3 regions of the Chryseobacterium gleum genome follow, and region 1 is predicted to be linked to each of the others. Evidence: riboswitches for the same ligand, from Rfam matches in the RefSeq annotation. Region 1 holds a riboswitch; each other region holds the start of a gene.

Region 1 (7,062 bases):
TCACCAACAACACTCCTACTTTACAAACAGATACGGATTCCAGACATCGTTCTTCTTTTACTTCACAGATGCTGAATGTATATTTTGATCAGAAATTCGGGGAACATAAGCTAAGCCTGGGAGCCAATTATTATGGAAATCTTCCGGATACAGAGGTGAATTTTACGACGAGAAATGTTGCCAACAATTCAGCACAGGTGGTAAGAAATCTTTCATCAGTGGATTATAAAATATATTCAGGGCAGGCAGATTTAACTTTAAACTTCAAAAAAATACAGCTGGAAACCGGAGCAAAATACAGCCAGTTTTCTAATAATTCGGACATCGGATATTTTAATTTTATCAACAGTGGTTACCTTATAGATCCATCGAGAAGCAATCTTTTTGATTATAATGAAAAGAATTATGCTGCCTATCTGAGTGCCAGTAAAGATCTTGGCGAAAAATGGTCTGTGAAAGCAGGACTCCGCTATGAATATACACAAACCAGCGGTTTCTCCCCCACTACACAGACAAAATCTGAGAATAATTACGGAAAGTTCTTCCCAACAGCTTATCTGTCTTATAAGGCCAATCAGGGTAATCAGTTTAGTATTAATTATTCCAGAAGAATCAACCGCCCGTATTTCCGGGCTTTGGATCCGTTCCGATGGTATTCCAATCCGAACTCGTATTATTCAGGAAATCCAAGTCTGCAGCCTTCTTTCAATCATAATATAGAACTTAACTATATGTTCAAAAATAAGTTTTCGGCTAATCTTTACTACCAGAGAACAACAAATAACTTTGACCAGATCACATTCCTGACCGGGATTAACCTCGTTAGTACATTCGAGAATTACTATAATCAGGATAATTATGGGATCAATCTGAATTACACAGATACTTTCTTCAAAATATGGGAAAGCAATATTTCAACTTCGTTCAGTTATAATGAAACTCAGATCACAAGGTTCAATCTGGTTCCTAAAAACGGACAGTCGTTCTATTATTCACTCAATAATACATTTCAATTAAATAAAGCTAAAACGTTCATGTTATTTGTTAACTACTGGCATAATCTTCCTTCCCGTGACGGATACACCGCTGTAAGGAACAGAGCAAGCCTTGATGCCGGAATAAAGATGAGCTTTGTAGAAAAAGCACTTCAGGTAAATCTTTCGGTGAGTGATATTTTTAAACAGTCCGGATATAAGGGAGATATGTATTTTACAGATAATACACAGTCATTCAACAACTACTGGGATGCCAGAAGAATGACACTCAGCATCACTTATAATTTTGGAAACCAAAAAATCAAATCCAATAACAGAGCGGTAAATTTCGAAGAGAAAAACCGTGCACAATAATCTAATACTAACAAAAAAAATAAACTCATGAAAACTTTTATTTATATCCTTCTTGTATGTCTTTCTACATCAGTAGTTGCTCAAAAAAAGCCTTCAGATTATTTTAAAAATCCAAAGACAAAAGTCCTGGTGGTAGGCACCTTTCATTTTGATTATCCTAATCTGGATGCTCATAAAATCAATAAGGAAGATCAGGTAGATGTACTCTCTCCTAAAACAGCAAAAGAAGTCACTGAACTTGTAGAGTATATCAAAAGATTTAAACCGACAAAGATTGCAATAGAAGCCTGGCCAGGCTGGAACGCCAATCAAAAGCTAAAGGAATACAGCGAAGGCAAACACCGTGACAAAAGAGATGAGCGCTATCAGCTAGCTATGAGGCTAGCCAGTGAGCTTACAATAAACGAATTGTTCAGCATTGACGCAGAATCTGTTCTGGATGATCTTGAAAAACATTTTGGGAAAACTGATTCTGCATTTTTTAAAAGTCTTAGTAAAGATTATGATTTCAGAAGTGATGACCCGATCTCCGAACAGTTTACTGCCTTTTACAAGAGTTCGGAGCCTAAAAACTTCAAATCACTGCTTGATACTTTTATTTATATGAATTCCAAAGAAAGCCATCAATATGGATACGGAGCCTATTTAAGCGGTGATTTCAAATTAAGAGAACATGACGGTGCCGATATGCTAGCACTTTACTGGTACAGCAGAAATCTGAGAATGTTCCGTAATATTCAAAACATTCCTCACAACGGTGAAGACAGAATTCTTGTGATTGCCGGAAATGGACATGCAGCGGTATTAAGGCAGCTTTTTACCTCTTCCGCGGAATATGAATTCACTGAGTTTTCTTCACTGAAATAAATAAAAAGACAGAGATTGAACCTCTGTCTTTTTTAATCAAAACGTCAGTCTTTATATTAGAAACTGAATTCAATTCTTGCAAACAAGAACCTTCCGCCTATACCATACTGTGAAACCTGTCTGGAATAGACAAACTGATTATCTGCTGTTAATGAGCTTATAGCAGGGCTTTTAGAAGGCAAAATATTAAAGATATTATTGCTTCCTACTGTTGCTGAAATATTTTTATTAAAACTATAGCCTACAGATAGATCTGTTACCAGGCGGCTGTTAAGGACAAAATGCTCTGTACTTCCCGTTACTCCATCAAAGTTAGCATCTACCACATCTGCATCGGTCACTTTACCAAAGAAAGAATTACGCAGTACGAAAGTAAAGCTGGAAACTCTTACTGTATTGCCCAATGTAGCTTTTACACGGGGTACAGCTTCTTCAAAATAAATTCTGTTGGGCTCCGAGAAATAATTATTGATCTGGCTTACCAGTTTAGGAGATGCATGGATATCCCCGATTCTTTTGGTTTGATTAAAGTTGATTCCCAGGTTATTCTCCAAAGAAACCCCGGATGATATTTTTGAGTTCTGGGAAATCGTAATATCCAGACCTTTCGTCTGAGAATCTACAGCATTAGCAAAGAAATTGGCTGCGCTGGCTCTTGCGAGATCAAAAGCATCCTGTAGAACGGCCTGGTCTGAGCCGGGAGAAAAACTACCATCAGGACGGTAGAAAAGATCAGTCAGTACTACTCTGTCTTTAATCTTGATTAAGTAAGCATCTGCTGTGAAAGTCAGGTTTAAGGCCGGAACCTTCCATGTAATTCCTGTGCTGTAGGATTGTGAGGTTTCCTGTTTTAATTTTGGAATCCCTAATGCCTGTGCAGCCTCAGAATTATTTCTGAAAGTACCTACCTGTGTTGTTTTTCCCTGCTGAATCAACGTAGAAGTAGAGCTGTAATAGATTTGAGCCAGTGAAGGAGCTCTGAACCCCGTAGAAACAGCTCCTCTCCAGTTGAGATTGGAAGCCAGTTTTACATTGGTTGCCACCTTATAATTGAATGTAGATCCGAAATCTGAATAATTCTCATATCGTACAGCTCCTTCCAACAGCCATCTGTCTGTAATTTCCAATTCTGCATCGGCATAAGCTGCAATACTGTTTCTGTTACCGGAAACTGCATTTTCAGGACTGAATCCCGGAAAGACCTGAGCACCTGCGGGTCTTACATTTCCAAAGAAATCGGTTACTTTTTCATTTTCAGGAGTTTTGGCTGTTACTACACGTCCATAGATATCATAAGAAGCATAAGAATTTTCTTTTCCAGCATTTACTTTATAATTCTCGTGTCGGTATTCGCCACCAAATGCTAGATTCAAGCCTTTCAGAACATCATATTTTTTGGAGAAATCCAAATTAATCGTGTTTTGTGAAAACTCAGATCCTCCGGCATCAAAAGTCCTTGGAGAAGCATCTGTAAGCGAAGCATTAAAAGTATTGACAACACCAAAACCAAAGACGTTTTTCCCGAATGTATTACTGAAATCAATATTCCAGCCATCCCATTTTCCTTTAATTCCGGCGGCAAGGGAATAATCATTCACAGTGGCTTCAATCTGCGGAAGATATCCGTTGGGTGTAACTGCATTGATATTTCTTTCATTGTTCGGAAGCCTGTAAAACCCTCCGGCATTTCCAAGACGATAGCTGTAACCTCCAAATGAATAAACTTTCCATTCATCACTAACAGGAATTTCAGAGTTGAAAAAGAGCTGCCCGGACTGTAATTTAGATTGCCCTGCTCTCAGGCTGAAATCTTTTCTCTCCAATCCCCTGTAGTTAAGTTCCTGAGAGGTAAAATCTTTACCCAATATTTTTTGAAGCTCAGAAATACTGTTTGCCCCTGAGATCTGAGTTTGAAAATCATTCCCAAAATAATCTACCTTAGTAGCATATTGCTTTATGGTATTGATGATCTGCTGAGTATTGGGAGTATTGGTAATATTTTTATATAAGCCATCAATATTAACTCCATCCTGTAATGCCCTGTAGTTAATGGCATTATAGGCATTGAAGATATCACCTTCCCTTACTCCGGCTCTGGAATAAGGATCACGGTATTGGGCAGAACCGGTAATGTTAAAGAATCCGGTTTTCCCTATTTTAGCTCCGTAGTTGAGATCTACAGAAATCGTCTGCCCGTCTACTCCTCCGGAGAAATTATTAGTGACAGGAGAAGCATATCCTCCTAAAAATACCTGCCCGGAAAGTCCCAATCTTTTTTTCAGCCCAAGGTTTAGTACTCCTGCAATAGCGTCAGAACCATACTGGGCAGCAGCTCCATCCCTTAGAACCTCTATTTTCTCCAGTGCAAAGGCAGGAATAGCATTAAGGTCGGTTCCCACGGAACCTCTTCCCGGCGTAAGGGTAACATTAACCAGTGAAGACTGATATCTTCTTTTTCCGTTTACCAGCACCAAAACCTGATCTGGTCCTAATCCTCTCAGCAGCGCAGGATCTACAAAATCAGTTCCGTCATTAACGGTATGAGAGGTGGATGAGAATGAGGGTACAATATAATTTAAAGCCTGGCTGATACTGTTAGAAGGGCTTTGTTTTAAAATTTTTGATATATTAATAATATCTACCGGAACAGGCGTCTCTGTTAATGATCTTCCGGAGCCTCTTGACCCAAGGATGACTACATCATCTATTTTCTTTGATTGTAAGGTGTCCGTCTGTGCGTAGTAAAATGTGGAAATAAGTGCGATAGAAGGAACAAAGATTCTTTTTTTGAAATTATGCATGTTGTTGTGTACTTTTTGTTGATAAAATTTATTTTTTGGCAATACAAATCCTGTAACCCTAAATTGTAAGGTTACCATAGAATTCAAAATGTTTGTATTATTTTTTAGAAATAGAAAAGACTAGAAACAACAACACATGCGCATGTAGAAATGGCATGAGAACATATCAGAGTAATGAAGATTTACCTCATGATCTGAAGAATAAAAAATTACTGATGTTGGGTGTTTTCCCTTGTCTTTAAACATTTGATTTTATCTTTAAAACAAAAATTCAAGATGGGAGTAATGATAGAATGATAAACATTTTTTCCGGGAGATCCGGCTTATCGATTGCAGCACCTTGCTTGTTTTTGCAGGTTGCTATCCCATCTAGAGATTCTTGATAATTACTTGGCAAAGATATAATTATTTCGGAAATAAAAAAATAGTTAGCCTAAATTTTCGGTTTTCAAACATTTACCGTAACAAATTCTCTTTTTCTGCGTCTAACCGGATAACAGTAAAAACATTATGAAAAAAACAATTTTCGCTTTATCCTTACTAAGCTCTGTTTTTGTTTTTTCACAGGAAAAAAATAATAAACCTCAGGAAAAGCAAATTGAAGGCGTAGTCATTACCAAAACTAAAAAAGCCGTTGAACAAAAAGCAGACCGTACTATTTTTGACTTTTCTGAACAGCCCCAGCTGAATAACGGAAACGTTCTGGAAGGAATAAAAAAACTTCCGGGGCTTGTATCTACCGATATTGCAGGAATGATGTATCAGGGAAAAATGCTGGAAGTATACCTTAACGGAAGACCTCTGAACATCACCTCCAATGAATTGAATTCCTTTCTGGAAGGGATGCCCGCCAATTCTGTAGAAAGAATTGAAGTGATCACACAGCCGGGTGCTGAATTTCCGGCAACTTCCGGAGGTGCCATCATGAATATCATTACCAATAAAAATGCAAATAAATATTTGACGGCTACTTATTCAGGAAATTATTCTTTCACGAATTATGACAAATACAGAAGCAGAACTACGAATTCCGTTAATTTAAATGCAAGAAATAAATATTTCGGATGGCAGCTGAATGTTGGGCAGAATTACCGCGAAAGTATGCTGAATGGCCAGCAGGATGAGCTTTTAACAAGTCATACCAACAGATATGGACGCGGATATTTTGCAAAATCCGGGTTAACTTTTGATTTAGGACAGGACCGATTATTGTTAAACTACGATATTTATCACAACAATAATGACAACTACACTTTAAGTGACGGACATGGTGATTTGCCTTTCAAAAGAAATCTGCAGGATTTGAGAGAAGCTTTTTATACTTCTTCCGATGTTGCGCATACCAATAACCTTAGACAGGAAGCTGTTGTAACGTATCAGAAGCGCTTTGCTGACAAATCTCAGAAACTGGACTTCCAGTTTGGGTATACAAGGTCAGACAGCAAGTTTTCACAGGATAATTATTTCCAGGATGGGACCTTTGTAAACTATCCTACTGAACCTCTTGATAGCCCTACCAATGGATTAAAAGATATTCTGAACAATAAATCTGTGATGAATATTGCTAACTTTAAAGTAGATTACGCACAGCCTATCAAGCTTCTTGATGGCGGAAAGGTAAGCTTTGGAGGATTGTATGAAAAGCAGGATTATAACACGGAAAGCTTTGGCCTCACCAATCTTGAATATCAGAGACAGACTGCTTCAACGTATTTAGAGTTTCAGGCTAAGCTGAAAAAGTTTGATTTCACATTGGGTTCCCGTGCTGAAAACTATGATATTTCCGGGATCACAAGATATATTGATAAGGATAAAAAACTGGTTGAGGCTGATCTGATTCCTTTCAACAAATTTAAATTTTTCCCGAACGCGAGCATTCAGTATAACATGATGAACCAGGTATATATTGCTGCGAATTACAACAGGAAAATCAGTTTGCCAAGCATTTCTGCCCTGAATCCGAATAACGTCACATTCTCGGGACCAAGTACGGAAGTAAACGGTAACCCGAACCTTCAGCCTACTATTTTTGATAATTACGAATT
Region 2 (7,062 bases), 900 kb from region 1:
ACAGATAACGTCTGTTATTTTTGTTCAACGTATATCTTAGTTTTCTGTACTCTTCTATTGGAAGGGTATTGAAAATTTTATTGGAAGAAACGAGATCAAATCCGTTTTCTGCCAGGGCATGATAGTTTTTAACAAAATCCTTGCTTGCCGTGTTATCCACAACAATCAGATTTTCCAGTTGATTTTCGTTGGAAAAGTTGATCAGTTCTTCAACATTTGACGGTCTCTCTGCTGTTAAAACCTCATCTCCCCAATTGGCATCAAACCCTTTTTTATTGAAGGCAATTTTCTTTGAGTTGGCTACAGCAACTACTTTAAGGTCTATTTTTTTACGTTTTTTAATTTCTTGTGCAGATTCAAGTACCTGCTCTATCAGGGTTTTTCCTACGTTTCCGTGACCAATGATTGCCAGATGAACTGTCTTTGGTTTTTTAAAAATTTCAGATTCTATGATATTTCTTGTTTTCTCATCCTGCGAAGAGGTCACTACGATATTGACTCTGTTTTCTCCTGCCACCTGATTTAAAAGTAACGGGAAAACATTATTTCTTGCCAGCTCAGCAAAGACTTTATTGAAATCTTCTGCTACAAAGCCAATCACGGAAACATTATTGATACTATAGATCTGGGAAACTTTTCCTGACTTTCTTTCCGCCTCAAATTCATCGATAAGACAAGCGACTGCTTTCTCTGCATCGTTTTCATGAACCAAAATGGAAATTCCGTTTTCTACCGCTTGTTGAGAGATTACTCCTACACTGATACGCGCTAAGGTAAGCGCTTTAAAAATTCGTCCGTCAATCCCGATTTCTCCTAAGAAATCTTCTCCTTCAAATTTGACGATTGATCTGTTCTTCAAAAATTTTATTTCGTTAGCATTTTTCATTTTTCCTGTAAAATGTTTTTTATGATATTATTTAATTGTTGATATTCCATTAGGAAGGCATCATGCCCGTGTATAGATTGGATCTCGTGATAAGAAACATCCTTATTTTTCTCTTTTAAGTTTTCAAAACACATCCGGATTTCAGAAGCCGGGAAAAATAAGTCTGAATCTACGGAGATCATGCGCATTCGTGCCTGTATATTCTCCAGTACTGTTTCATCAGCATTTATATTCATCAGGAGATGATTCATCAATTTATAAGCTTTTAAACTAAACCTTTCGTTTAGAGCATTACCATGATAAATCAGCCAGTCTTCTGATTCCAGGCGTTGTTTTTTCCTGGTTATATTGGTTTTGAAATCTGTCATTGAGCGACTGTGGAGTTCTATAACACAACATGGCATGAATTCTCGCTTTTGTAATGGTTCTTCTTTATCATTTAACAAGAATTTCTGAACCAGACATTGCGCATGAAGCCAATCGTGTGTTCTGTAATCGCAGGCAATGGGAATAAATATCTCTGCAAGATCCGGCTGCTGGGCAAGCATTTCCCAGGCAATTCCTCCTCCCAGAGAGCCTCCGATAATGGCATATAGTTTTTTGATCTGCAAAGTTTCAAGCCCTTTCAGGAATATCGCAGCGATATCTGAAGGGGTAAAGTCTTCATAGTCTTCAATTAAAAAATTGTCATAACCGTTTCCGGGTATGTTGAAACACAGAACTGTGTATTGATCGGTATCAACAATCTGATTTTCTCCTACCAGCTGCTTCCACCAGCCTTTATCTCCGGATACATTCGAGTTTCCGGTAAGAGCGTGATTGATTAAAATGACAGGTGCTGTAAACAGATCTTTCCCAAAAAGCTGATAGCTTAGCGGGATATGGTATTCCTTTTGGGAATTTGTTTGATACGTAAGATTAATATAGTTTAGTTCTGTTTTCAATTCTATTATATTTAAATACAATTGAAAATGCCACAGGAAATGGCTGAAAAGAACTTCAGTAAGTTATCTGTCCAAAATTATTTTGGTAGAACGTAGCACCTTCTTTACTTGCGCAAAGGGTTGCTAAGGTTTCACAGGGTCTAATCCCTCAACCTTTCTTGATAACATTTTCAATATTTGAATGAACGAATGGTGCAAAGGTAGTTCTTTTCTTTTAAATTCAAAAAAAAATTATTTTAATATTTAAAAGAGCCCTTAAATACAGGCGTTTCAAGGTCATATTAATAATTATTCAGATGAAAAAAATTGGAATTACTTTGCAAAAAAACTAACTTCGTGTGGAAAAATGTTGACATATGACCGCCGAAAAAGAAAGATTACAAGATACCAAATGGAAAAACTGGGGACCTTATGTAAGCAACCGGCAGTGGGGAAATGTACGCGAAGATTATAGCCCGAACGGGAATGCCTGGAATTTTACCAATCATAATAATGCAGAAAGCTATGCTTACCGCTGGGGCGAAGAAGGTATTGCCGGAATTTCTGATGTAAAGCAGCTTTTATGTTTTGCTTTTTCATTCTGGAACAAAAAAGATAAAATGGTAAAAGAAAGGTTCTTCGGATTGAGCAATCCTCAGGGAAATCATGGAGAAGATATCAAAGAAATCTTTTATTATCTGGATAATACACCTACTCATAGCTATATGAAGATGGTATATAAATATCCGATCAATGAGTTTCCGTATGATGATATTCTTAGTGAGAATGGAAAACGCAGCAAAAAGGAACCTGAATATGAGCTTTTCGATACCGGGATTTTTGATAACGATGAGTATTTCGATATTTTCATTGAATACTGTAAGGCAGATCATAATGATATTCTGGCCAGAGTGACAGTCTGCAACCGAAGCCAGCATGAAGCTCCTATCGTGGTGGCTCCTACTGCATGGTTCAGAAACAACTGGAAATGGGGATATAATACCTACAAGGCAGAGCTGAGTGCTTCTCAGGATGGAAGTATTACCATTGGCCACGACAGTATTTCAATTAAAAAACTGTATTCCAGAAATACAAATGCACAAAGTGTATTCTGTGAAAACGAAACAAATACTCCAAAACTTTACGGTACTCCTAAAACAGAGAATACTTATTTTAAAGACGGAATCAATGATTTTATAATTCACGGCCGAGATACTGTAAATCCTGAAAAAAGAGGAACCAAAGCTTCTTTTCTTATAGATGAAGTTATAGCAGCAGGTGAATCAAAAGTTTTTGAATTCAGATTATGTCCTGAAGAAAACGATGAACCTTTTGAAAAATTTGATGAAATTTTCAATACCCGAAAGGCCGAAGCTGAAGAGTTTTATCAGGAAATTCAGAGTGATACCGTGAATGAAGATGAAAGAAATGTGCAGCGACAGGCATTTGCCGGACTTCTCTGGAACAAACAGTTCTATCATTATAATATCGGGAAATGGCTGAAAGGTGATCCGAACTTTGAAGCGCCAAGAAACTTCAGTGAATATGTAAGAAATACGGAATGGAATCATCTTCATAATAAAGATATTATTTCTATGCCCGACAAATGGGAATATCCGTGGTATGCCACATGGGATCTTGCATTTCACTGCGTTCCATTTTCCATCATCGATGCAGAGTTTGCGAAAGGACAGCTGTTATTACTTACGAAAGAATGGTATATGCACCCTAACGGCCAGCTTCCCGCTTATGAATGGAATATGAGTGACGTGAATCCACCCGTGCATGCATGGTCATGCTTCCGTGTTTTTAAGATAGATGAAAAGAACAACGGAAAACCGGATTTATTATTCTTAGAAAAAGTTTTCCAGAAACTGCTGCTTAATTTTACATGGTGGGTGAACCGAAAGGATAAAAACGGTAAAAATATTTTTGGCGGAGGTTTCCTTGGTCTCGATAATATTGGAGCTTTTGACCGAAATATGGTTTTGAAGGACGGCCAGCATCTTGAACAGGCAGACGGAACCAGCTGGATGGCCATGTATGCATTGAATATGATGCGTATTGCGATGGAACTTGCCCAGTATTACCAGGTGTATGAAGATATGGCGATCAAGTTCTTTGAACATTATCTTTACATCGCTGAAGCTATGGAAAATCTGGGTGAAGGAACGAAAGGTCTGTGGAATGAGGAAGACGGATTCTTTTATGATGTATTGCAGCTTGGAAACGGAGACAGCGTTTCTTTGAGGTTAAGAAGTATTGTTGGTTTGATTCCAATGTTTGCCGTTGAGATTGTAGACCACCGCTTACTGGAAAAGATGCCGAATTTCAGAAGCAGAATGGAATGGATCTTAAAAAATAAGCCGGAGCTTACCAAGCTTGTTTCTCATTGGGATGAGGAAGGACATGGAAGAAAACATCTGATGAGCATCCTCCGCAAGAACAGACTGACCAAAGTTCTGACCAGAATGCTTGACGAAAAAGAATTTTTAAGTACTTACGGAATCCGTGCCATGTCTAAGGTATACGAAGAAAATCCGTTTGTATTTTCTGTGCATGGAACGGAAAACATGGTCTATTATACTCCGGCAGAAAGTGACAGCCGTATGTTCGGCGGAAACAGCAACTGGCGTGGCCCCATCTGGTTTCCTATCAACTTCCTGATTGTTGAAAGTCTGCAGCGATTCCATTATTATTATGGAAACAGTCTGAAAGTAGAGTTCCCGACAGGTAGCGGAGATAAGAGAAACCTTGATGAAGTAGCTCAAAACATCAGCAAAAGACTTTGTTCTATATTTTTAAAGGATAAAAATGGAAAAAGAGCGTTCAATGGAGATAATCCAAAATTCAATTACGATGAACATTTCAGAGATTATATTACATTTTTTGAATATTTCCATGGAGATAACGGCCGGGGCGTTGGAGCTTCCCACCAAACCGGTTGGACTGCTACTGTAGCCAAACTGATAAAGCCAAGACTCACCTTTTAGATGAGTAATGAGTAATAAAAAGGCCGGATGAATCATCCGGCTTTCTATATTTTTAAGTAAGAGATTAAATTTTTTCTCCGTTCACATAGACTTCGTATCCGATTTCTACATTCGGTTCCAGAGTTTTTGACACTGAACAATATTTTTCAAAAGAAAGTTCTGCAGCCTTTAGTGCTTTTTTAGGATCAATTTCTCCTTCCAAAAGAAATTTAACATTAATTGATTTAAAAGGTTTTGCATCTTCTACCTGTACTCTTTCTCCTTCTACCTCTGCCTGAAAACTTTTGATCTCCTGACGCTGCTTCTTTAAAATGGAAACTACATCAATTCCGCTACATCCCGCTACTGCCATCAGTACACTTTCCATTGGAGAAACTCCTTTTGCTCCCGGCTGGGAAGTATTATCCAAAAGAATAGAATTTCCCTGAGCATTGGTACATTCAAATAAAAAATCGTCGTTTATTCTGTTAAGTGTAATTTTCATTATGTATTGCTTATTGCTTCTGCAAAGTTATAAAATTCCTCTCGCTTTTATCTCCAGATATTTATTGATAACATCGATATTCAAATTTTCCGGAAGGGTATAAACGGTATAAATTCCGTATTTACGGAGTTCCTGGATAATCAGTTTCTTTTCAAACTCAAATTTTTCAGCAATGATTTCGTCATAGATTTCCTGCATATTTTCAGGATTTTTGTTGATCAGTGTCTGCAATTCTGAATTTTTGAAGAATACAACGACCAGTAAATGGTTTTTAGCAATTCCGCGAAGATATTTCAATTGGCGGTTCAATCCATCCAATGTCTCAAAATTGGTAAAAAGCAGAATCAAGCTTCTTTGATTGATAGAATATTTTACATCCTGATACAAACGGTTAAAATCACTTTCAAAGAAATCTGTTTTGATATTATAAAGGGCTTCGGAGATTTTCTTCAGTTGGCCGGACTTATTATCGGCAGCAATTTTATTTTCAGCTTTCTTGGAAAAGGTCATCATTCCGGCTCTGTCTCCCTTTCTCAAAATAATATGAGACAACGCCATTGTTGCATTAATAGAATAATCCAGCAGACTTAATCCGTTGAAAGGCATTTTCATGGTTCTTCCTTTATCAATCAGCATAAAAATACGCTGTGACTTCTCATCCTGAAACTGGTTGACCATAAGACGGTTTGTTTTCGAAGTGGCTTTCCAGTTGATCGTCCTGATATCGTCTCCGGCAACATATTCTTTGATCTGCTCAAATTCCATGGTATGTCCCAGCTTTCTGACTTTCTTGATTCCGCCTAATAAAAATTCACTCTGAATAGCCATCAGTTCATATTTTCTGAGATGGATAAAAGACGGATAAGAAGGCAGCATAGCATCTTTCTGGAAAATAAATCTTTTTGAAATGAAGCCCAATGGTGATGATCCATAGACATTCAGACCTCCGAAATGATATTCACCCCTTTCTTTAGGTTCTAAAGAATATTGAAAAAAGGTATTTGCTCCCGAAGCGATCTGTTTTTTGATCAGGAAATCTCTTTTCTGAAACTGGAACGGTATTTCATCAATAATCTTAGTGGATATGGTAAAGCTATAATTATTTTTGATGTCAATTTTTACAAAATTCTCATCTCCGTTGGACAGTTTTTCAGGCAAAATTCTTTGCACCTGTAAGGCGTTCTTTTGATTAAAAAGCAGCAGAAAATCTACCATTGCTGCCAGAAAACAAATCAACAGTGTAATATGGGCAACCCACATCAACACCTGAAAGAAAAATGCCAGAACATACAGTATCCCCACTCCAACGAGCGTAAAAAAGAAACGGGTATTGATGTATAAGTTTTTCATTGGTTAGGTTGCAGGTTGCAGATGAAAGGTTTTAGATGGTCGTTTATTAGCTTTTTTATATTCATTATTATTGTAGGGAATTAATGAGTCCATTCAACATTTTAGATATTTCTATAATCTTCTGGTTTAGTTTGAAATAATCATCTTCATTTAAAAAACCGAGATTTTTTGAAATTATCAATTGTGTTTCTACTTCTGCACAACTGCCTCTTGATATTTTTAAAAATTGCAGATAATCAGGTTTACTTCTTCTTGAGTTCCCTTCTGCAATATTGGAGGGTATAGAAATGGCGGCTCGTCTGATTTGTGATATTAATCCATACATTTCGGTTTTGGGAAATACTTCAGTAATCCTATAAATTTCAGTAACAAAGTCAATCGATTTCTGCCAAACTAAAAGCGCTTTAAAATTTGCCATATATGATA
Region 3 (7,062 bases), 740 kb from region 1:
ATGAACTGATTTTTATCCACTTAAATCAGAAACAGGACAGCCGGGAAGGAATCAGTTTTTACAAATCAAAAAAGAAGTCTCCGGAACTGGTAAATGAATTTTCGGAAATCACAAAGAAAATAATGTTATGCAATGAATTGGAAACTTTTTCCGAATTAATGATGATTCATGAGCGAAAAATAGCGGATTTTCTTGAAATTCTCACAGTTAAAGAGAGATTGTTCTCAGATTGTCCTTCATTTGTCAAAAGTTTAGGCGCATGGGGCGGAGATTTTGTGATGAGTGCCAAATTTGGGGACTATAAGAACTATTTTTGGGAGAAAGGTTTTCCTGCTGTTTTTGAATGGTCTGAAATAATTAGTTCATAATCAGTAATTTACAAAACCGTTTTTTTGTTTGCCATTCTGACTTATATCAGTATATTTAAACCACCTTTAACAAATAATTAATATTATTTTTGTTGAAAGCAATAAAGAAATAGAAAATATAAGTAAAATGAAAAACACTAAAATCATCCAGGATTTAGAGAAATTAGGGATTAAAGGAAACTATGAAGTAGTGTATAATCCTTCTTATGAAGAATTATATCAGGCTGAAGTTTCTCCTGAAAATCAGGGGTTTGAGAAAGCTGAGCTTACAGAATCAGGCGCAGTATCAGTAAAAACAGGAATTTTCACAGGTCGTTCACCTAAAGACAGATATATTGTTCAGGATGATGTTACAAGAGATACTATTTTCTGGGATGGTAAAGTAAATTTACCTACAACCGCGGAAATTTTCGGGTCTTGTAAAGAACTAGTGATGAATCAGCTTTCCGAAGCTAAGAAAATTTATGTTGTAGATGCTTTCTGTGGTACGAATGCAGATACACGACTTAAGGTAAGATTTATTGTTGAAGTAGCATGGCAGGCGCATTTTGTTACCAACATGTTCATCCGTCCTTCTCACTATGAGCTTGAAAACTTCGGTGAGCCGGATTTCACAGTAATCAACGGGTCAAAAACTACCAACCCGAACTGGGAAGCTCAGGGATTAAATTCTGAGAACTTCATCATGTTCAACCTTACTGAAAAACTACAGATCATCGGAGGTACATGGTATGGAGGTGAGATGAAAAAAGGGATGTTCGCAATGATGAACTACTATCTTCCATTAAAGGGTATGGCTTCAATGCACTGTTCCGCTAACGTAGGGGAAAAAGGTGATGTAGCTTTATTCTTTGGTCTTTCAGGAACTGGTAAAACAACTTTATCAGCAGATCCTAAGAGATATCTTATCGGTGATGACGAGCACGGATGGGATAACAACGGAGTATTCAACTATGAGGGCGGATGCTACGCTAAAGTTATCGACTTATCTGCAGAAAAGGAACCGGATATTTTCGCTGCCATCAAGAGAGATGCGCTTCTTGAAAATGTTGTGGTGAACAATGGAGTAGCAGATTATACAGACGGATCAATTACTGAAAATACAAGAGTTTCCTATCCAATCTATCATATCAACAAAATTGTATTACCTTCTAAAGCAGGTCACGCTAAGAAGATTGTTTACCTTTCAGCAGATGCATTCGGAGTACTTCCTCCGGTTTCTATTCTGAATGAAGATCAGGCTCAATACCACTTCCTTTGCGGATATACTTCCAAATTAGCCGGAACAGAAAGAGGAATTACAGAACCAGAACCATCTTTCTCTCCTGCATTTGGCGAAGCATTCCTTACATTGCACCCAACAATGTATTCTAAAACATTGATCGGTAAAATGAAAGAACACGGAGCTAAAGCTTATTTGGTAAATACAGGTTGGAATGGTACCGGAAAGAGAATTTCTCTGAAAGATACGAGAGCAATTATCGATTCAATCATCGACGGTTCTATTGACAATGCTCCTAAGACTCAGGTTCCGATCATGAACCTTGAAATTCCTACTGAATTGCCAAATGTTTCTGCAGGAATCTTAGATCCAAGAGATACGTATGAAAATGCTTCAGAATGGGAAGAGAAAGCAAAAGATCTTGCTTCAAGATATATCAAGAACTTTGAGCAGTACTGTGATACTGAAGAAGGAAAGAAATTAGTTGCTTCAGGACCTCAATTGCAGGAACAGACTATCTAATAGTTACCAATCAACATACAAAAAGCCTCATCATTGATGAGGCTTTTTATTTTTTAGTAATAGGAGTATTTTATTGAAATAAATTTGATTCTTTATTCATAAATTATTCTCCTGTATGCATAATTATCTATGAGAATCAGTGCGATCTGTGGGAATATAAGCGAAAAATCACTTCAAGCTTAATAAAGCTAGTCTATATCCATCCATCCCAAAACCAGATAAAACAGCATCCGTATTAGCTGCTGTTACAGATTTTTGCCTGAATTCTTCTCTTTGATAGATATTGCTGATATGAACTTCAATCTTGGGTTTACGAATATTCTTTAAACAATCCGCAATCGCATAAGAATAATGGGTATAAGCTCCCGGATTAATAATTATAGCATCAAAATCATCTTCCTGAAGTCTGTTGATAAGTTCCCCTTCAATATTGGACTGATAATATTTTAATTCGTGAGAGTGAAATTCGGTTTTTAAAATTTCCAAATAACTCTCCATAGAAATGCTTCCATAGATTTCCGGCTCTCTGGTACCTAAAAGGTTAAGATTTGGTCCGTTTATAATTAAAACTTTCATACTATAAAATTAAAAAGTTTTTCCAATAAAATCACATAGAAATTAAACTGTGCTGAATTTTTACATTATTGAATTATTAATAATGATATTTGTCATGTTTGAAAATAGTGTAACTGCTATAACTCCTTACTGTAATGGGTTTTATTAAAATTTTATGTTAATTATTAAAAATTTATCATTAAATATTAATCAGTCTACTTGTTTTGTAGACTAAAAGTTTTTAGCTTTGCAACCATATTTCGATCGGCTTATAAAGAAAGATGGAGGGAACTGACCCCGTGAAATCTTAACAACCTACCCGTGCAAGGTGTTACATTCAGCCTTTTATGGAAAAATAAGCATTTGGTTTATCGTATTTATTGATGCCCTTTGCTGACTTTTCTGCAAAGGGTGAAATTTTAATATATGATAAATAAAATTGATTATGATTAGCAAAAATTTATTCAATTCTAAAATATGGATACCACCGGTAGCTGCATTTTTTTTGGGAGTGGCTAATGTAAATGCGCAGAATTCAAAACCCAAAAAAGACAGTCTTCACGAAAAGGAGCTTGATGAAGTGGTAGTGGTAGCCTATGGAAAAGCGAAAAGAAACAGCTATACCGGTTCTGTGGCGACAATTTCCAGTGATAAGATCAATAACAGGCCTGTTACCAACATTACCAAAGCATTGGAAGGACAGGTAGCGGGTATTCAGACGACAAGTGCATCAGGTCAGCCGGGTGCGGTTTCTACCATCAGAATTAGAGGAATTGGTTCAATAAGTGCTTCCAGCGATCCATTGTATGTAGTGGATGGAATTCCTTTTGATGGTAACCTGAACTCTATCAGTCCAAGCGACATCGAATCTATCAGTGTTTTGAAAGATGCAACGGCAAGTGCACTCTATGGTTCAAGAGGAGCAAACGGGATTATTATCATTACCACAAAATCAGGGAAAAAAGGAGAAGCAAAAGTTAATTTTAATATCAGCCAGGGTTTCTCCGGAAGAGCAGTGAAAGATTACGAGCAGGTCAATACCGATCAGTACTTTCAATTATATTGGGAGGCGTTGAGAAATGGATATCAGTCCGGAAAAGTTTCTTCCCAGCAGGCAGCTCAGATGGCTACAGATAATCTTGTTTCTACCCTTGGAATCAACCCATATGGAACAGCTTATCCAAAACCTGTAGGAACAGATGGAAAGTTATTAGCTGGTGCTTCACCACTCTGGAATGATGACTGGAGAGATATTTTACAGAGAGTAGCATCAAGAAATCAGGTGGATCTTGATATCAGCGGGGGAAGTGAGAAAAGCAATTACTTCTTTTCCCTTGGTTATCTGGATGATAAAGGTATGGCTATTGAATCTGGCTTTAAAAGATATAATACCAGGCTGAAAATTAATTCTGAAGTTAAGAAATGGTTGAATGTTGGAGTAAACTTAAGTTATACCAACAGCATTCAGCAGGCACCTACTTCTTCAGATTCCAAGGCGAGCAATATCATCAATGCGGCAAGGTTTATTCCTTCATTCTATCCTTATTATGAAAGGAATGCAGATGGAACTTACGTTTTGGGTGCTGATGGAAATCCGGTTTATGATTTTGGAAAATACAGGCCTACCAATGCTTTACAGAATCAAAATGCCGCTGCAACCCTTCCATTAGATAAAAACGAAAATAAAGAAGATAACTTTTCAGGAAAGGGATTCATGGAATTTACTTTCTTACCGGAATTAAAATTCAAGACAAGCTTTTCTGTTGACCTTGTGAATTATAACGGACATTATTATTCAAATCCATTACTTGGTCAGGGAGCAGAAATTGGAGGTTCGGTAACGAAAACAAATACCAGAACGCTTTCGTATACAACCAGTAATATTCTGACGTATGATAAAAAGTTTGGAAAACACCACATTAATGCGTTAGCAGGACATGAATTCTATAAATACGATTATCAGACAATTTCCGGAACAAGAAGCCAGTTTTCACTGCCTTATTATTATGAGCCGGATGCTGCCTCACTGCTGGGAAGTTTCAGTGGAAACAGCAATAAATTAAGTTTGTTGAGTTTCCTGGGAAAAGTAGAGTATGACTACAATAATACTTACTTCTTATCTGCATCAGGAAGAGCAGACAGTTCTTCAAGATTTGCAAAAGATAACAGGTGGGGAAGATTCTGGTCAGTTGGAGGTTCATGGAAAATATCCAATGAAGAATTCATCAAAAGCTTAAATGTTTTCAATCAGTTGACATTACGTGCCAGCTATGGGGGGCAGGGGAATGATAAATTACTTCGTCCAAATGGTCAGCCACTTTATTATGCTTATCAGGAGTTGTACAGGTTTATCAGTCTTGGTGGAGAACCGGGAACAACCCTGGAAAAAACGTATACCAATAATGTGAAGTGGGAAACCAACCTTAATTTAAATGTGGGATTGGAATTCGCAATTCTAAATAACAGAGTTAAAGGAAATATTGAATATTTTAAAAGGAAAAGTCAGGATCTTCTGTTTAATATGCCGGTGGCTCCATCGTTGGGAATCAGTGATTATCCAGCCAATATCGGAACGATTCAGAATACAGGGTTTGAATTTTCATTATTCACAACACCGGTTAAAAATGATGATTTCCAGTGGAATGTGGATGTGAATCTAAGTACTTTAAACAATAAAGTAACCAAACTTCCCGGAGGTTCTTTGGTAGTAGGAACTAAGTTACTGACAGTGGGAGGTTCAGTATATGATTTCTTTATTCCGGAATGGGCAGGAGTAGATCCAAGCAACGGAAAGCCTTTGTGGAAAACGGTGACTACCGATGCCAGCGGAAACTCAGTAGAAGGAACGACTTCAGAATATTCAAAAGCTACAAAATTGCTGCAGGGTTCCGCATTGCCTAAACTGACAGGAGGAATCAGTACCAGTATTACTTATAAGAATTTTGATTTTTCAGGATTATTGACATTCAAAATCGGAGGTAAAATTCTGGATACCGATTATACTTCCATCATGCATAACGGAAGTGCCGGAGGACGCGCATGGAGTTCGGAAATATTGAACAGATGGACGCCTGATAATCCTAATACGGATGTTCCTGCATTAAGTACAACAACGAATAACTGGACATCAACGTCTTCAAGATTCCTGTATTCCGGTACGTATGCAAGACTGAAAAATGTGAGTTTAGGATATACACTTCCTGAGGATTATTTTGAGAAAATAGGACTTAAAAAATTCAGAATATATATTCAGGCGGAAAACCTTCTGACTTTCTATAAACATACGGGGATGGATCCTGAACAGGCTTTGGACGGAACAACATATTACAGATATCCTGCAATGAGAACGATCACTTTTGGTCTTCAGGCAACGCTTTAACCTTTTTAAAATTGAAATAATGAAAAAAATAAAATACATATCGTTTGCAATCATTGGATTTTTGTCACTGGCAAGCTGTGAAAGTGATCTGGACACTGCTCCGACTGATCAGGCTAACAGCGTAGAAGTTTTCAAAACCGCCGAAAGTGCTGAAACAGTTGTGAACGGTACCTGGGCAAAGTTTAATAATGACGGGACAACCTATGCCAATATCGGGTATTCCACTGTGTTAAGAGCCAGTGATGCGATGGGAAGTGATGTGGCAGTATTGACCAATAAATATGGTTTTGCTTCTACTTATGCTTTTACAGAAATGGTGAATAATACGGCTAGCCGGCCTTTGTTTATCTGGTCTCTGTTGTATTCCACCATCAATAATATGAACAATGTGATTACAAGAATTGATGGCACAGAAGGCAGCCAGGAGAAAAAAGATCAGGTGAAGGGACAGGCAAAAGCATTACGTGCTTTCTGTTATCTGAATCTGGCGAGCTTTTATCAGTTCAGCTATCTCAAAGACAAATCAGCTTTGACTGCGCCTATTTATACAGAACCTTCCACAACAAGCACGGTAGGGAAGAAAAGAGCAAGCCTTGAAGAAATCTATACATTGATTAAAAGTGATCTTACCGACGCCGATAATCTGTTGAAAAATTATACAAGAAATAATAAAGATAAAATCAACCGTTCTGTAGTGAATGGGCTTTTAGCAAGAACTTACCTGAATACGGGCGAGTGGAGTAAAGCTGCAGCATCAGCCAAAATTGCAAGAGAAGGTTTCCCGTTGATGGATCCGGAAAAGTATAAAGAAGGTTTCAATGATATCAACAATGTCGAGTGGATCTGGGGACATGCACAGACTCAGGAACAGTCTGATGAAAGTTATGCCTTCCATTATCTGGATGTATCTTCCTCAGGAAGTTATTATTACAGCTTTATGGCAGATCCTTATTTTAAAGACCTTTTTGATACCAATGACATCAGATACCAGTTGTTTTCATGGGACGGGCAGAAAG

What was found. A riboswitch is a leader RNA that binds a small molecule or an ion and turns the genes downstream of it on or off. The one in region 1 is predicted to bind S-adenosylmethionine.
Region 2: it holds a riboswitch for S-adenosylmethionine, as region 1 does, so the genes downstream of both, EL165_RS18695 (alpha/beta fold hydrolase) here and EL165_RS14585 (TonB-dependent receptor plug domain-containing protein) in region 1, are expected to answer to the same signal.
Region 3: it holds a riboswitch for S-adenosylmethionine, as region 1 does, so the genes downstream of both, EL165_RS17910 (SusC/RagA family TonB-linked outer membrane protein) here and EL165_RS14585 (TonB-dependent receptor plug domain-containing protein) in region 1, are expected to answer to the same signal.

Annotation. Positions count from the first base shown of each region.
Region 1 is NZ_LR134289.1:3,207,109-3,214,170, forward strand. It holds gene EL165_RS14575 (TonB-dependent receptor domain-containing protein) at 1-1,349, shown strand, start outside; gene EL165_RS14580 (DUF5694 domain-containing protein) at 1,377-2,216, shown strand; gene EL165_RS14585 (TonB-dependent receptor plug domain-containing protein) at 2,273-5,017, opposite strand; SAM-I-IV-variant riboswitch at 5,311-5,408, opposite strand; gene EL165_RS14590 (outer membrane beta-barrel family protein) at 5,528-7,062, shown strand, end outside.
Region 2 is NZ_LR134289.1:4,104,016-4,111,077, reverse strand. It holds gene EL165_RS18700 (ACT domain-containing protein) at 1-886, opposite strand, end outside; gene EL165_RS18695 (alpha/beta fold hydrolase) at 883-1,830, opposite strand; SAM riboswitch class I at 1,891-1,998, opposite strand; gene EL165_RS18690 (MGH1-like glycoside hydrolase domain-containing protein) at 2,187-4,802, shown strand; gene EL165_RS18685 (OsmC family protein) at 4,867-5,286, opposite strand; gene EL165_RS18680 (DUF58 domain-containing protein) at 5,314-6,636, opposite strand; gene EL165_RS18675 (four helix bundle protein) at 6,704-7,054, opposite strand.
Region 3 is NZ_LR134289.1:3,946,947-3,954,008, forward strand. It holds gene EL165_RS17895 (GYDIA family GHMP kinase) at 1-368, shown strand, start outside; gene pckA (phosphoenolpyruvate carboxykinase (ATP)) at 496-2,112, shown strand; gene EL165_RS17905 (type II 3-dehydroquinate dehydratase) at 2,281-2,688, opposite strand; SAM riboswitch class I at 2,934-3,029, shown strand; gene EL165_RS17910 (SusC/RagA family TonB-linked outer membrane protein) at 3,113-6,046, shown strand; gene EL165_RS17915 (RagB/SusD family nutrient uptake outer membrane protein) at 6,066-7,062, shown strand, end outside.